DNA from 3 places in the Lactiplantibacillus koreensis genome. Region 3 is predicted to be linked to each of the others. Evidence: predicted binding sites of a transcription regulator. Region 3 holds the regulator's gene; each other region holds the start of a gene.

Region 1 (5,768 bases), 990 kb from region 3:
CCGCCATTGGTTCACCTTGTGAGCCGGTACATAAAATCATTACTTTGTTAGCCGGTAGGGACTTAATGTCATTGGCATCGACCATCGCATCATCTGGAATATCGAGGTAGCCCAGTTCACGACCATTAACAATGGCGGCTTCCATACTACGACCGAAGACGGCGATTTTTCGATGATGTTCGAGCGCAACTTGGGCGGCTTCTTGAATTCGAGAAATATTCGAGGCGAAGGTGGCAAAGATAATCCGACCTTCGATTTGATCGAAGATTTTACGAATCGACTGTGCGACCCATCGTTCGGACTTAGTGAAAATTGGTCGTTCAGCATTGGTACTATCAGATAGTAATGCCAAAACACCTCGTTCACCTAAGTGTGCCATCCGTTGCAAGTTCGGCGGCTGGTTCGTAATTGGTGTCAGGTCAAACTTGTAGTCCCCAGTTTCAACAATGGTACCAGGTGGTGTTTGAACTGCAATCCCTAAAGTATCTGGAATCGAGTGGGTCGTTCTAAAGAACGAAACTCGGGTTTTACGAAATTTTAAGACAGTGTCTTCATTGATTTCATGGAGTTCCGTGGTTTTTAATAAGCCGTGTTCCTCTAACTTACCCTTGATTAAGGCTAAGGCGAGGGGCCCAGCGTAAACTGGCACGTTAATCTGTTGAAGTAGGAATGGAATCCCACCAATGTGATCTTCGTGTCCGTGCGTAATCACCAATGCTTTTATTTTTTGCTGGTTTGCAACTAGATAAGAATAATCTGGAATGACGTAATCAATTCCCAGTAATTCGTCTTCAGGGAATTTGATGCCGGCATCGATTAGAATAATCTCATCTTGAAATTGGACACCATAAGTGTTTTTCCCAATTTCACCCAAACCACCGATTGCAAAGACGGCAGTTTCGTTATTTTTGACGTTTAAGCGTTTCATTTATTAAACTCCGTTAGTTGATACTCTGGATTTTCTTGTTCATAATCCAAGAAGTTACCTTCTAACGGTTCGATAAACTCAATATTGTACGTTGTGTTGTCTTCGACCAAAACACGAGCTGCAACTTCAGTATCCGCTTCCAGATAAAGTGATTGCGTGGTTTCGCGTTGAGGATTCCGTTTTTGGTTTTCTTGGTAATAAATTTTGTAAATCATTAACAAAACTCCTTATAAAAAATATTTATTTAGAATTGAAGATTCTAAATAGCAGCAAAAATAAAAGTTTGATCCGCACACTAGGTTGTGTAAACACAACAATTAACTTACATTTTAGCATAATTTTGGAGAGGTGTATACAATGTTAATTTTCCTCAAAAACGATGCTGGGAATGTCTTTTTTTTTTGCAAACATGCTATGCTAATAATAATTAAAAAAAGGGTTTATTATTGAAATTGTGAATAAATAAACAATTGAATTGTGAGGAAACAGTGATGGGCAAATGGCTAACACTCTTAATTGGCGTAATTTTAGCTATCGTAATCTATGAAGTGTTACGACGGCGGGTTTTAAAACGTGCTGCTTTTAAAATTCGTTTGCAAGGTCAACGAACGGCGGATGCAGCGATGACGACGGTCTTGCAACAGCTAAATAGTGTCACGGCGGCACAAACCGTTAGTGGGGCAGTCCATTCGGCACCGGTTGCCGATGTTTGGGGGCGTGGTGTGATGGCCTTTGAATATGTTTTAACTGCACCGGGAATGGTTCGAGCTGATCTGCCGGAAATTCGACGAATCTTAAATAATCATCTACAGGCTTATGCTCGTGATGAACAGCTTGCTACTTTTCAGGCCGGTGAACCCGCTTTGCGGGTGACTGATACTTGGTTACGGGCTGGTCAATTGCACATTGATATTGCTTATTTAATGAACGAAGCGACTTTAGAATATTTAGAGGATTTACGGCGATTAAATCATGAGGCCGTGACGACCGAAACTGCATCACAATCTAAAATTGATAAAACTGATGACTTGTGAGTGCAAAAAATGCTCAGGTGCGATTGAATCGCAGTCCTGAGCATTTTTTGCATTATTTTTTATGAAATTAAGACGAGGTCGTCATCGGCACCAAAGGGATTCTTAGTATCAATGTGATCGTAAAATAAAATACCATGTAAATGGTCGATTTCATGTTGACAAACAATCGCCGGATAATTCTTTAACCGCAGCTTTTTTTGTTCGCCGGCCATATTATAGTACCGGAGGGTGATGCGATCATGTCGGACAACGTAACCAGAGATATCACGATCAACGGAAAGGCAGCCTTCGCCCTCTGTTAAAGCCCCTGGTTGAACGGAGTGGCTAATAATCACGGGATTAATGATAACGTCTTTAAAGACCGGTTCATCACCATCATTTTCCCCAGGAACTAGGACTGCGGCCATTTGTTCAGAAACATCGACTTGGGGTGCAGCTAACCCAACGCCGGCGCGTAAGCCATATTTTTTAGCCAATTCTGGATCTTGGCTATTTTCTAAGTAAGCCATCATGTCAGTGGCCAACTGCTGGTCAGTTGCACTTAGTGGAAATTTGACCGGTTGGGCCTCTACCCGTAGCGTATCATTACCTTCACGAATGATATCTTTCATTTTAATCAACCCAAATTACCTCCAAAAACTATTCTATGGTAGGAATTGCTATTCACAATTCACGCTTCCAAATAAGTTTAGCATAACTAAAAATGAAAAAGTAGAATGATTCTCGAAAAAAAACTGAAATCGTTGGATTAAGCCTAATGAAGTAATTCACAATCCAAAACGGCTAAAAAGGCGTTATTTAGCGTTTTGAAAGGGCTTGCAAAAATTGAAAACCAATGGTAAATTAGACTTGTAATTATGAAAACGATTATGAGCTAAGCGAATCAATTCAAGGCTCATACGTTCATGAAAGGGATGTGTCATTTATGGACAACGAAAAACCAATTGTCGATTTTAGCGCGATCCGGGATGCACTTGGAAAAGACTTTAAACCAGTCCAAGTGATGGATGGTCAAGCTAAGGTGATTAAACCAGAAATTATTGCTAAATATTCAAATGATGAATTAGTTGATTTCTTAAAACTAATGATTTGGGAACGGACTTTACACCAACGCTCTAATGCGTTAACCCGTCAAGGTCGGTTAGGTTTTTATGCCCCAACTGAAGGTCAGGAAGCCAGTGAGATGGGCACTAACTCAGCCATGAAGTCGACGGATGTGTTAATGCCAGCCTACCGGGATATCCCACAATTGATTCAACATGGGTTACCAGTATATAAAGCATTCCTCTGGTCACGGGGACACGTCTTAGGTAATGAATATCCAGCTGAATTGCATGCGATGCCACCACAAATTATTATTGGGGCACAATATATTCAAGCTGCGGGTGTCGCTTTAGGTATTAAAAAGAACGGCACCGAAGATAAAGTTGCGTACACTTACACCGGTGATGGTGGGACGTCACAAGGAGACTTCTATGAAGGAATGAACTTTGCCGGTGCTTTCCAAGCGCCAGCTGTCTTCATTGTACAAAACAATGGTTACGCGATTTCAGTACCACGACGGAAGCAAACGGCCGCTCGAACCTTGGCGCAAAAAGCAGTTGCTGCTGGGATTCCAAGTGTTCAAGTTGATGGGATGGACTTCTTAGCTGTTCATGAAGTGACCAAGGCTGCCCGCGAATATGCGGCAGCTGGCAATGGCCCAGTCATGATTGAAACCTTAACTTATCGGTTTGGGCCCCATACGAATGCCGGCGATGATCCGAAACGTTATCGGACGCACGAAGAAGAACAACCTTGGTTTGACAACGATCCATTAATTCGTTATCGCAAATATTTAACGGATCAAGGCGTTTGGTCAGAAGACCTAGAAAACGACTATGTTGAACAAGTTAAAACTGATATTAAAGCCGCTGTTAAACAAGCGGATGATGCACCTAAGCAAAAAATGACCGAATTCTTGGAAAATGTTTTTGAAGAACAACCACAAAACATTCAACAACAAATTACGGAATATCAAGCAAAGGAGTCGAAGTAACATGTCAAAGAAAACGTATATTCAAGCGATTACTGATGCACTTCGATTAGAGTTAGGGTCTGACGAAAAAACCTTACTTTTTGGTGAAGATGTTGGTAAAAACGGTGGGGTTTTCCGAGCAACCGATGGCCTCCAAGCTGAATTTGGTGAAGACCGAGTTTTCGATACTCCTTTAGCTGAATCCGGAATCGGTGGTCTTTCAATCGGGTTAGCCCTAGAAGGGTTTCGTCCAATTCCAGAAATTCAATTCTTAGGGTTCATCTTTGAAACCTTGGATTCAATTGCTGGTCAAATGTCACGTGAACGCTTCCGGACCGGTGGCACGCGTCACATGCCAATTACGATTCGGTCACCTTATGGTGGTGGGACCCATACGCCCGAAATGCACGCTGACTCCTTAGAAGGTTATTTAGCACAAATTCCAGGTCTTCGGGTTGTGACACCATCGAATCCCTATGATGCCAAAGGGTTATTAATTGCCTCAATTCGTAATAATGATCCGGTTTTCTTCCTTGAAAACCTGAAACTATATCGTTCAATGAAAGCCGATATTCCAGACGAAGCCTATACGGTACCGTTGGACAAAGCCAACGTGGTTCGAGAAGGAACTGATATTTCGTTAATTGCTTACAGTGCCCAAGTTAATCAGTCACTCAAAGTTGCTGAGAAGCTTGAAAAAGAAGGTATTTCGGTTGAAGTGGTCGATTTAAGAACCTTATCTCCATTAGACGAAACCACCATCTTGAAGTCCGTTGAAAAAACAGGGCGGGCTGTTGCGATTCAAGAAGCGCAACGTCAAGCTGGGATTGCGGCCAATGTGGCCTCATTAATTGCTGAAAAGGGTGCCCTTTATTTAAGTGCTCCTGTTGGTCGCGTTTATGCACCTGATACGGTTTATCCATTTGGATTAGCCGAAGATGACTGGCTACCAGCTGAAGACGACATTGAAGCAAAAACCCGTGAAATTTTAAACTATTAATTATTTTACGGTCGTGATAAGCAACCGTGACGGTTGTTATGAAAGGAAGTTATCCAATGGCTTACGAGTTTAAACTACCAGAGCTTGGTGAAGGACTTGAGGAAGGCGAAATTGCATCATGGCTCGTTAAACCTGGCGATCAAGTCAAGGAAGACGATTCTCTAGTTGAAATTCAAAATGATAAATCAGTTGAAGAATTACCATCACCAGTTAATGGGACGATTGTCAAAATTTTAATCCCTGAAGGCGAAACTGCTAAAATTGGCGATGTGATTGTTGAAATTGATGATGGTTCTGGGACTAATGCTGAACCAGCTACAGCACCGGCTGAAAATGCAACCGTTGCCACACCAACGCCAGCGGCGACTGAACCAGCGAAAGCTGCTCCAGCTATGGCCCCAGTCGCGCCAGCTGATCCTAATCGGCGGATTTTGGCAATGCCATCTGTCCGGCAATATGCCCGTGATAAAGGGGTTGAAATTACCGCTGTGACTGCCAGCGGGGCCCATGGACAAATTACCAAACAAGATATTGATAATTATACCGGTGCGCCAGCCGCAACTGGTGCGCCAACACCGGCTGCAGCAGAAGCAGCACCCGCACCAACAGTGGCGCCAGAACCAGTGAAACCTTATGTTTCTGACACTCCCGAATTAGAAACCCGTGAAAAGATGACGCCAATTCGGAAGGCGATCTCTAAAGCCATGGTCAACAGTAAACATACTGCGCCACATGTGACTTTATTTGATGAAGTTGAAGTCAGCGAATTAATGGCTCATCGGAAGAAGT
Region 2 (5,768 bases), 260 kb from region 3:
TTTAACTAAGGCCGCTGCTAACTGGTCTTCCGTTAAGGGCTGTGGTTCTAATAACAGCCCTTTAGCCGTCAATTGTTGGGCAAAAGCAGTCGTCTTGGGGAGTCCTAATTGATGGGCTGCTAACCACTCGGGCTCTTTAAAGATTTCTCGTGGCGTCCCTGTTTTGGCAATACGCCCTTGATCCATCACAATTACATGATCGGCATAATTAGCCACATCATCCATTTGATGTGTGACTAATACAATGGTTAACTGCTGCTCATGGCGTAACCGGGCAAACATCTCCATCATATCAAAGCGTCCCTGAGGGTCTAACCCCGCGGTTGGTTCGTCGAGGACTAACACTTTCGGCGCCATGGCAAGCACACCGGCAATCGCAACCCGGCGCATCTGACCACCGGATAAATCGAACGGTGACCGATCTAACAAAGATTGGTCTAAGCCCACTAAAGTTAACATTTCAGCAGCCGTTGCCAAGGCATCCGTTTCGCTGGCGCCAAAGTTCTGCGGGCCAAAGGCAATGTCTTTAGCAACGGTTTCTTCAAATAATTGGCTTTCAGGAAATTGAAAAACAATCCCCACATGCTGGCGTAACGACTTTAAGTCTTTATTACTCGTGGCAGCTGTAATCTCTCGGTCGCCAATCGTCACGGTCCCATGGGTCGGCTTTAATAGGGCATTGAGGTGTTGTAATAACGTTGATTTACCACTCCCGGTATGTCCAATCAGTGCCGTGTATGAACCGGTCGGAATCGACACATTAATATCCATCAAAGCTTGTGTTTCAAAGGGTGTGCCCGGTTGGTAGGTAAAATCTACTTGTTTGAAATCAATTGCCATAACCAGTCCGCCATCCCTTTCTCCGTTAAGTATTCCGTTGGCACTCGCACGCCTTGCCGCTTTAAAGCCGCCTTGAGTCGCTCGGCATACGGCATGTCTAAGCCCATTTTTATTAAGGCCGGGCCATGCTGAAAAATTTCTGCCGGCGTGCCCTCTTCAACCAGCTGGCCATCATTAACGACTAACACCCGATTGGCATTCGCCGCTTCATCAATATCATGCGTAATTGATAGTACCGTTAAATTCGATTGAGCTTTCATCTGACGAATTGTTTGTAACACGTCGTAACGGCCGCGAGGATCTAGCATCGACGTGGCCTCATCCAAGATTAAGATTTGCGGACGCGCTGCAATCATCCCAGCTAACGCCACCCGCTGCTTTTGCCCACCGGACAAGCGCGCAGGTTCGCGGGTCGCAAAGTCGCTCATGCCAACCTGAGCTAACGCGGTTGCCACTCGTTCCAACATTTCAGGTCGCGGGACGCCCTGATTTTCGAGGCTAAACGCCACATCATCGGCAACTGTGGCACCCACAAATTGATTATCAGGATTCTGGAAAACCATGCCGATTTTTTTCCGGATATCCCAGACAGTTGTTTCAGACAACACTTGCCCGTCAATCGTAATTTTACCGGCTGCTGGCGCTAATAGCCCATTTAAATTTTTAGCCAATGTCGACTTTCCGGACCCATTATGCCCGACAATCGCCAACCATTCGCCAGCTGCGACTGAAAACGAAATATCTTTTAACGTTAGGTCATCCGCCGACTGTTGCGGGTAACGATAATCTAAATGTGCAACGTCAATCATCTGACTCACCGTCGTCCCTCATTTCCTTAATTTTATGCCTATTATCATACCATACTGCGCTATTTCAAATCACTTGCCGGTCCGTAATGGTACCCAGTATCACTGAATAACGTAAATTTCTTTTTCAGATTATTGGAAACATAAACTTTTTTATCCTTAGTAATAAAAATAGCGCCAATACCTTGATCTGCTTTACCATTGATATAGGTCATCCCGGCCTTTAACCCTTTATCAAAAGTCGCGGTTGACAGGCCATCCCCATCGGTCGACTTTTTCGAAATAATGGAAACACCCATCAAATTATTTTGGAACGGCGACCCCGTTTTAGGATCCATCAAATGGCTATAAACTTTACCGTCTTTTTTTAGGTAGCGTTCATAAATTCCTGAAGTCACAATTGATTTATTTTTAGCAGGCAAAGAGCCAATTGACGTCCCCCGAGATTGTTTCGGGTCTTGAATGCCGACGGTCCAGTTACCAGACTTCGTTTTCTTAGGACTGTTACCCATCACATAAATATTGCCACCTAAGTCAATAATTGCCGTTGAGACACCGTGATTCAAGAAATATTTTTGTACTTGATCGGTCATATACCCTTTGGCAATCCCGCCTAAGTCCAACTTCATCCCTTTTTCTGTGAGATAAACTGAACGTTTTTTATCGTTGAGCTTAACCTTAGTGTAATCAACCAACTTAACATTAGTCGCAATCTCAGCTTGACTTGGGACGCGGGCATCCGAGAAACCAATCCGCCATAATTGCGTAATCGAGCCAATTGCCATATCGAAGGATTCATCCGAATTCTTACTATAGTAATAGGCGGCCTTTAAAATCGGATAAACATCCCGGCTGACGACCACCGCGTGTTTACCGGCGGCAGCATTAACTTTATCAATTTCTGAGCCTTTCGCATTGGTCGTAACTTCCTTAGCTTCTTTTTTCAATAATTTGAATGCGCCGGCAACCACGTCACTTTTGCCCTTATTATAAACCCGCAAAGTGACGACTGTGCCCATCATAAATTGCGTATCTTCTGTCGGCGTTTGTACCACTTTAGTGGGCTTAGGCCGTTGATTCGCCGTTTTTTTCTGCGCAGTTGTAGTCCCACAAGCAGTTAATGGCACAATCAATGCCACGACGACAACGAGTTGGAGCCATTTTTTTAATTTCATCGTGTAACTTCCCCTTAACTAATTTCAATCGTTATTATACCAAAGTTTCTAGCCACTGTATGCCATTTTTCTGGGCTAAATTTAAAACAAAAGACCTGAGACAAAGCGCCTCAGGCCTCAAAAAAATGTTATGGCTTATTGATTAGTCAGAGAAGACCATGTTATCAACTGTGATCGCCTTAGTATTGCCATTTTGTGCGGCATTTTGTAATTGTTCCGCATATAAAACGAAGGTATTTGATGATTCAGTTGCACCAGTAACCACGTCAACCTTAGTTGGATCACTATCCTTAACTAAAGCTTTGTTTAAAGCTGGTTCATAAGTCTTAGGATTCGTCTTAGAAATTTTCTTCATTTGCTTGTTATAAGCGGCATCATCAACTTTGGACTTGCCCTTCTTATTAACTTGGTCGTATTCAGACTTCGTAATCTTGTTATCCTTAACGGTAATGGCAAAGGTTGCCCGGTAACCGTGTGAATAATTCTTTTCAGATAGGTTATAAGTCCCATCTTTCATCTTGGCACCGTTGTTAATTTTAATCGTTGCGGTGTTACCAGCTTGTGCGGCTTGAACTAATTGTTGTGCATAGTTTTGGAAGGATTTTGATGATTCAGTAGCACCTGAAACAACATCAATTGATGCCACATTTCCCGTTGCTGCTGCGCCTTCTAAGGCTTTGTTCAATTTTGGTTCATAGGTCTTAGGATTAGTTCCAGCAACCTTCTTCATTTGCTTATTGTAAGAAGCATCGTCAACTTTGGACTTGCCTTGCTTGTTAACTTGGTCATAATCTGACTTTGTCACTTTACCTTTGTTGTTAACGGTAATGCTGAACTTCGCCCGATAACCATGTGAATAGTTTGTTTCTTCAAGTTTGTAAGTTCCAGCCTTCATCTTGCTACCAGCCGTTAACTTAGCGACCTTGGTCGTTTTAGCTGATGACGAAGATGAACTGCTTTTCTTTGAAGATGATGAACTTGAACTCGATGAGCTGCTCCCACAACCTGCTAATGCTAATGCGGAAATAACAACTACTGATGCACCCGTAACAATTGACTTAAACTTCATAATATCCCACTCCTTAACCTTTTTGTATGAAAATTCACATTAATCTTAACGTTTATTATAAAAATAGTCAATACAATATTAACAATTTGATTGCATGACAGGCGTTTACTACCGCTAATGGTACCGTTTTTCATTTTCATCAATAAATTAATGAATTTCGAGTCTAATACAATGTGATTTATTGTTCATTCTATCCAATATTCCATAGACAAACGTTTACATTACTTATATAATTAGAGACGGAATCATTATTTTAATATTATTATTCAAGGGAGTTGTTACGCAATGGCAAAGAAAAATATTGTCGTTGTCGGCGCGGGATTTGCCGGAGTTTACGCGACAAAGAAATTAGCGAAGCATTTTAAAAAGAATGCTGACGTTGAAATCACGTTAATTGACCGGCATTCATACTTCACGTATATGACCGAACTACATGAAGTTGCTACTGAACGAGTTGATCCAGAGCATATTCAATATGATTTGCAACGGTTATTTTCTCGTCGGAAGAATGTCCGCTTAGTTACCGACACGGTTACGGGAATTGATAAAGAAAAACAAACGGTTACTACTGAAAATGGTAGCTACCAGTATGACCAATTACTCATTAGTTTGGGTGGCGAATCTAATGACTTTGGGACGCCTGGCGTTAAGGAACACGGTTTCGAATTGTGGTCCTTCGAACAAGCTATGGCCCTCCGGTCGCACTTAGCAGCGGTGATTCGTCGTGGGGCTGTTGAGTTAGATCCAGCCAAGCGCAAAGCCATGTTAACCTTAACCGTTTGTGGTTCTGGGTTCACCGGTTCTGAATTAGTCGGTGAGTTAATCGAATATCGGGATGTCTTAGCTCGTGATAACAAGCTCGACCCTAGCGAGATTACCTTACAACTCGTTGAAGCGGCCCCAACGATTATCAACATGTTAAACCGAACCCAGGCTGGCAAAGCTGAGAAGTACATGACTAAACATGGTGTTACTATCAAGACAAACTCAATGATTACTGGCGTCTTTGAAGATCACGTGACCTTAAAGGACCAAGCTGATTTACCAACTTACACCTTGATTTGGACTGCAGGTGTGCGCGCCAACGGTGTCGTTGATAAGTTTGGTATCGAAACTGGTCGTGGCGGTCGGCTAGCTGCCAATGAATTCATGCAAGCTAAAGGATGCAAAAACATCTTCTTAGCTGGTGATTCAACGTTCTACCAAGAACCCGATCAACCACGTCCAGTCCCACAAATTGTTCAAGGGGCTGAAGAAACTGCGGCAACTGCAGTTCAAGGTATCATCAAAAATGTTGATCACTCTGATGTCACCATTAAACCATTTAAAGGGGCCTATCAAGCTTCAGTTGATTCGATTGGTTCGAAGTATGCCGTCGCTCAGGTTCTTGAAAAATGGAACGTTTCTGGCTTCATTGCCGTCCTCTTGAAACATGCCATCAACTGGATGTACTATGTTCAAATTTTCTCAGGCTATTATTTATTCCAGTACTTTATGCATGAATTCTTCCGGACACGCAACCAACGTAATGTTTTCCGCGGTTGGACGTCACGAGCCGGCAACGTCTTATGGAGTGTGCCATTACGGTTCTTCTACGGCGCTATGTGGCTTTGGGATTGTTGGACTAAAGTTCAAGGGAAAGAATCGTGGTTTGTTGACAAACTCCGACTAACCTCCTTCTCATGGTTACAGGTTTCTGCAACTAGTGGCGCTAGTGAATCAACTTCTAAAGCAGCCAAAGGAATTTTTAGTTTATCTTATATGTACGGAAAAGATCCATTGCTCGTCTTTGATAAGATGCCAGCATGGTTTGAATCGGTTACTAAAATCTTTATTCCTAACATGCAGATGGCCTTCTTCTTCCAGAAATTAATGACT
Region 3 (5,768 bases):
AAGCTAGGTTTTCCAAGGCTTCAGCTTGTTCAGTCCAGTCGTTTTCAGCTTGTTCGTGTGCTGCGTTAACTTGTTCCAATTGTTGTTGAAATTCTTGTAATTTTGTCGCATCAGCAAAGACGGCTGGTTGGGACATTTGTTCTTGAATTTCTGTAGCCTTAGTTTCTAAGTCGCTCATTTGTTGTTCTAGCGCGGCAACTGAACGTTCTAACTTACGCTTAGTCCGTTGTTGTTGTTTGCTGGCTTGATAGGTTTGTTGTCCCTTGGACTGGGTCACCGGCGTACCGGCTTCACTAATGGCTGTAGCTGCGTTAATTGCGTCATTAGCTGCAGCCTCGCTAGCTGCCAATTCGGCTAACTCAGCTTGTTCTTGCTTTTTATCAATATAATAATCATAGTCACCTAAGAACAGTTCCGTGCCAGTTGGGGACACTTCAACAACACTGGTGGCAACTTGATTAATGAAATAACGGTCATGTGAGACGAATAAGAGGGTCCCGTCAAAATCGTTAAGCGCAACTTCTAATACCTCACGACTGTCAATATCCAAGTGATTGGTCGGTTCGTCTAGGATTAAAAAGTTGTCATTTTCCATGGCTAACTTGGTCAGCAGTAAGCGTGCCCGTTCGCCCCCAGATAAGGAACCGATTGATTTATCGACATCGGCACCAGTAAACAAGAAACTACCTAAAATGGTTCGAATATCTTTTTCGGGAGTGGTAGCATGTTCGTCCCAAAGTTCACTAAGGACGGTTTTTTTAGCATGCAAATTTTTTTGTTCCTGATCGTAATAACCGGTAACGACATTGGTGCCAAAGACCGCTTGCCCTTTAATAAATGGAATTTGACCTAGAATACTTTTCAGAAGGGTTGATTTACCAATCCCATTGGGACCCACGATGGCAATTGCTTCATGTTTTTTGATATTTAATGTGTCCGGTGATGACAAGATTTGATCTTGATAGCCAACCGCCGCATCTTTGACAGTTAAGACAATGTTGCCACTCTGTTTGGCTGCATGAAAGCCAAAGTGGGCGGTTTTTTCATCACCTTCGGGGCGGTCCAAACGCGTCATTCTTTCGAGTTGTTTTCGTCGTGATTGGGCCCGCTTGGTGGTTGAGGCTCGTACGATATTCCGATTGACAAAGTCTTCTAATTTATTGATTTCGGTCTGTTGTTTTTCATAATGCTTCCATTCCGCTTGAATGCGAGCCGCTTTTTGTTGGACATATTGATCATAATTACCGGTATAATGTACCATTTCATGATGAGATAAATCGTAGACTTCATTGACGACCCGATCTAAGAAGTAGCGGTCATGACTCACAATTAGCAAGGCGCCCGTGTAGGATTGAAGATAACTTTCGAGCCAAGTGAGCGTTTCAACGTCCAAATGATTGGTTGGTTCATCCAAAATGAGTAAATCACGTTTTTCTAATAGTAGTTTGGCGAGAGCCAGCTGAGTTTTTTGGCCTCCCGATAGCTCAGTAACGGATTTGTCATAAACATCAGCATTGAATTGAAAACCATGCAAAACACCCCGGATTTCAGCCTGGTAACCGTAACCATTTTTTTGTTGAAATTCAGTTTGAACCTGGTCATAGGTCTTTAGTGTTTGCTGGTAAGTCGGGTCATCAGCAATAACTTCAGGATCACTTAATTGGGCTTCTAACCGGTGCATTTGAGCTTCTAGTTGATGTAGTTCAGCGAAGACACTGCTCATTTCTTCCCAAATCGTATGGGCACTGTTTAAGCCTTGATCTTGAGCCAAATAGCCGATGGTTAAGCCTTTACGCATTGAAATTTGACCTTCGTCAGGAACGGTTTCACCGGCAATCATTTTTAATAAGGTTGATTTACCAGCACCGTTGCGACCAACTAAGGCGACGCGCGCATGGTCTTGAATATCTAATTGTACGTTATCGAACAAGACATCAGCGCCAAAACGCCGCATGACTTGTTGTACTTGTAGTAAAATCACGTTTTTTTAAACTCCTTTCGAGGTGGATTCGTCAAATAATTGTAGCATATTGTCGTTGTTAGCCCTAGTGAAAGGGAATAATAAGTAAATATTATTTCACAAAGTGGCCTGTTATGCTAGAATAGTGTCAGCAAATTCACAAACTTTTGATAAGGAGGGTCGTCAAATGGCAGAAACAAAAATTCCACGGGCAACGGCCAAGCGGTTACCGATATACTATCGGTATTTGAACATTTTATTAGATGCTGACAAGAAACGGGTTTCGTCAACGGAGCTGTCAGAAGCAGTTAAAGTTGATTCAGCTACGATTCGACGAGATTTTTCATATTTTGGGGCATTAGGCAAACGCGGGTATGGCTATGATGTTGAAAAGCTCTTGGCATTTTTTAAGAAAATTTTAAATCAAGATACGTTGACTAACGTGGCCTTGATTGGGGTCGGAAATTTGGGTCATGCGTTACTTAATTTTAATTTTCATAAAAATAGCAATGTCCGTATTTCAGCAGCTTTTGATGTTAACGAATCAATCGCTAATACGGTTCAAAGCGGCGTTCCCGTCTATCCAATGGCGGAATTAAAGAAACAATTAATTGAACAACAAATTGAGATTGCCATTTTAACGGTGCCAACTTCAGTCGTTCAAGACGTTACGGATGAACTAGTTGATGCTAACGTTAAAGGGATTATGAACTTTACGCCGTTACGCATTTCAGTGCCTGAGACTATTCGGGTTCAAAATGTTGATTTAACGAATGAATTGCAAACCTTAATTTATTTCATTGAACATTATGGGGAACAGCTTGGCGATAAATCAGCTGAATAATATTTAGTTAGCAAAAGACGCAACCAAAAAATGGTTGCGTCTTTTAGTCATTCTAAGTTAAAAATAAAGGTAAGACTGCGACAACATTCATCAAAATATGCGCAATCATTGAGGTTTGAATGCGACCGGTGTGCCGGTACAGCCAACAAAAGAGGAGTCCAATAAAGGCATATAAAATTAAGTGTCCATCCGCATGAGCAAAACTAAATAGTAAACTAGAAATAACAGCGGCACCGACTGTTCCAGTAACCGTCGTTAGGTTACCGAAGATAACTTTACGAAAGACGATTTCTTCCATAATTGGCGCCCCAACGAGCACTGCCAGTAAGAAGAAGGGATATTTCTGGCCAATGGTGAGTAACGTGTTGGTATTGGCCGAGGCCGTTGACTGGCCGAGCAGTTGTGTCAAGCGTAGAATAACGACTTGACCGGCAAGCACTAAGACGACTCCGATAAGCCCCCATAGAACCGTACTGACCCAATTCTTAGGCTGTTGTTCGACAGCATTAGGCGTTTTAGTTCGCCAGGCGAGCCATACTAAGATGATAGCGCCTAGTAAGTAATCCAAGGTTTGAATTAAGAAAATCCAAGATCCAAGCTGATGAAATCCTTGGGCTAATAAAGTGGGTAGGGCATAGATAATAAAATAGACGATTAAAACCGTCAGCGATTGGCGTCGATTAGCCATTAGCTCACGTCCTTTAACAATAAAATTTCGAGTCAGATTTGACTTAAGTAAGTTCATTATAATCGATTTGACTTTCTTTGACTAATTATTGACAAATAACTTGCATTCTTAAATTAAAATGATATAGTTATCTTTGTGATTAGCACTTGATGTTTGTGAGTGCTAAAAAAGAATAAATGGAGGGATTCACGTGTTAAAACCATTAGGTGATCGTGTCATCTTACAACAACAAGCAGAAGAAGAACAAACGATTGGTGGTATTGTTATTGCCAACAATGCTAAGGAAAAGCCACAAAGTGGTAAGGTTGTTGCTGTATCTGATGGCCGGATTTTAGATAACGGTTCAAAGGTTGCACCAAGCGTGAAAGTCGGCGATCAAGTATTGTTTGACAAGTACGCAGGTACTGAAGTTAAGTATGAAGGGTCAACTTATCTAGTCTTACACGAAAAAGATATTGTCGCGGTTGAAGACTAATCCATTTAACTGATAGTAATTAAAACAAAATTTATTTATGAGGTGAATACAAATAATGGCTAAAGAATTAAAATTCTCTGAAGACGCACGTTCAGCAATGCTCAAAGGTGTTGACCAATTAGCTAACACTGTTAAATCAACTTTAGGTCCTAAGGGTCGTAACGTTGTATTGGAAGAATCATACGGCTCACCAACCATTACTAATGATGGGGTTACGATTGCTAAGGCAATCGAACTTGAAGATCATTTCGAAAATATGGGTGCTAAGTTAGTTTCTGAAGTCGCTTCAAAAACTAACGATATTGCCGGTGATGGGACCACTACCGCAACGGTATTGACTCAATCAATCGTCAACGAAGGCATGAAGAACGTCACTGCTGGGGCTAACCCAGTTGGGATTCGTCGCGGGATTGAAGCTGCAACGAAGACTGCTGTTGACGCCATGCATTCAATGGCCCATGAAGTTAAGACGCAAGAAGATATTGCGCAAATCGCAGCCGTTTCTTCAGCTAGCCAAGAAACTGGTAAGTTGATTGCGGAAGCCATGGAAAAAGTTGGTCATGATGGCGTTATCACCATTGAAGAATCACGTGGTGTTGATACTAGCTTGGACGTGGTTGAAGGTATGCAATTTGATCGTGGTTACCTATCACAATACATGGTTACCGATAACGATAAAATGGAAGCTGATTTAGACAATCCTTACATTTTAATTACCGACAAAAAGATTTCTAACATCCAAGATGTTTTGCCATTACTACAATCTATTGTGGAACAAGGCAAGCCATTGTTAATTATTGCGGATGACATTTCTGGCGAAGCTTTACCAACCTTAGTGTTAAACAAAATGCGTGGGACTTTCAACGTGGTTGCGGTTAAAGCACCTGGTTTTGGCGATCGTCGTAAGGAACAATTGCAAGATATCGCGGTATTAACTGGTGGGACTGTCATTACTGATGACTTGGGTCTTGAATTGAAAGATGCAACTATCGATCAATTAGGTCAAGCTAACAAAGTAACAGTTACCAAAGATAACACGACTATCGTTGAAGGTGCCGGCGATAAAGATGCCATCAGCGAACGGGTTGAATTTATCCGTAACCAAATTGCTGAAACCACTTCTGATTTCGACAAAGAAAAATTACAAGAACGTTTAGCTAAATTAGCTGGCGGAGTTGCCGTTGTCCGTGTTGGGGCCGCAACTGAAACTGAATTAAAAGAACGTAAGTACCGGATTGAAGATGCTTTGAATGCGACCCGTGCTGCCGTTGAAGAAGGCTTCGTACCTGGTGGTGGGACTGTCTTTGTTAATGTTATCAAAGCCGTTGATGCTTTGAAAGAAACCGGTGATGTTCAAACTGGGATTAACATTGTTAAGCGCGCACTTGAAGAACCAGTTCGGCAAATTGCTGAAAATGCTGGTTTAGAAGGTTCAGTTATCGTTGAAAAGCTTAAGGAACAAAAGCCAGGCGTTGGTTTCAATGCTGCAACTAACGAATGGGGCGACATGATTGCTGCCGGAATCGTGGACCCAACCAAGGTTTCTCGTTCAGCATTACAAAATGCTGCTTCAGTTTCAGCGTTATTATTAACGACTGAAGCCGTTGTTGCTGAAAAGCCAGCTCCAGAGGCACCCGCAGCACCTGCAGCACCAAACCCAGGTATGGGCGGTATGATGTAAGCTTGCTGTTCAAAACACCTACTCAGTCGAGTAGGTGTTTTTTTATGGTCGACTACTGGAATCAGCTGGGGACGCAACTAAATGGCTGTGAGTTCTGTGAGTAACAGCAAAAAAAATAAT

What was found. The regulator Rex, encoded in region 3, represses fermentation and respiration genes when NADH is low (regulators of the CRP and FNR family bind a similar motif). The targets are predictions, from matches to a motif close to TTGTGAANTANTTCACAA.
Region 1: pdhA (pyruvate dehydrogenase (acetyl-transferring) E1 component subunit alpha) is a predicted target of Rex. The motif match lies at 2,718-2,735, and genes of this name have one in related genera.
Region 2: pplA (extracellular electron transfer flavoprotein PplA) is a predicted target of Rex. The motif match lies at 3,913-3,930, and genes of this name have one in related genera.

What each region holds. Positions count from the first base shown of each region.
Region 1 covers NZ_CP027190.1:405,122-410,889, reverse strand. The annotation lists gene rnjA (ribonuclease J1) at 1-928, opposite strand, end outside; gene C5Z25_RS02015 (DNA-directed RNA polymerase subunit epsilon) at 925-1,143, opposite strand; gene C5Z25_RS02010 (hypothetical protein) at 1,420-1,962, shown strand; gene def (peptide deformylase) at 2,022-2,582, opposite strand; gene pdhA (pyruvate dehydrogenase (acetyl-transferring) E1 component subunit alpha) at 2,888-4,000, shown strand; gene C5Z25_RS01995 (alpha-ketoacid dehydrogenase subunit beta) at 4,002-4,979, shown strand; gene C5Z25_RS01990 (2-oxo acid dehydrogenase subunit E2) at 5,036-5,768, shown strand, end outside.
Region 2 covers NZ_CP027190.1:2,165,164-2,170,931, reverse strand. The annotation lists gene C5Z25_RS10495 (energy-coupling factor ABC transporter ATP-binding protein) at 1-840, opposite strand, end outside; gene C5Z25_RS10490 (energy-coupling factor ABC transporter ATP-binding protein) at 816-1,649, opposite strand; gene C5Z25_RS10485 (FAD:protein FMN transferase) at 1,709-2,821, opposite strand; gene pplA (extracellular electron transfer flavoprotein PplA) at 2,964-3,890, opposite strand; gene C5Z25_RS10475 (NAD(P)/FAD-dependent oxidoreductase) at 4,176-5,768, shown strand, end outside.
Region 3 covers NZ_CP027190.1:1,908,915-1,914,682, forward strand. The annotation lists gene C5Z25_RS09185 (ABC-F family ATP-binding cassette domain-containing protein) at 1-1,981, opposite strand, end outside; gene C5Z25_RS09190 (redox-sensing transcriptional repressor Rex) at 2,148-2,804, shown strand; gene C5Z25_RS09195 (CPBP family intramembrane glutamic endopeptidase) at 2,857-3,492, opposite strand; gene groES (co-chaperone GroES) at 3,683-3,967, shown strand; gene groL (chaperonin GroEL) at 4,023-5,648, shown strand.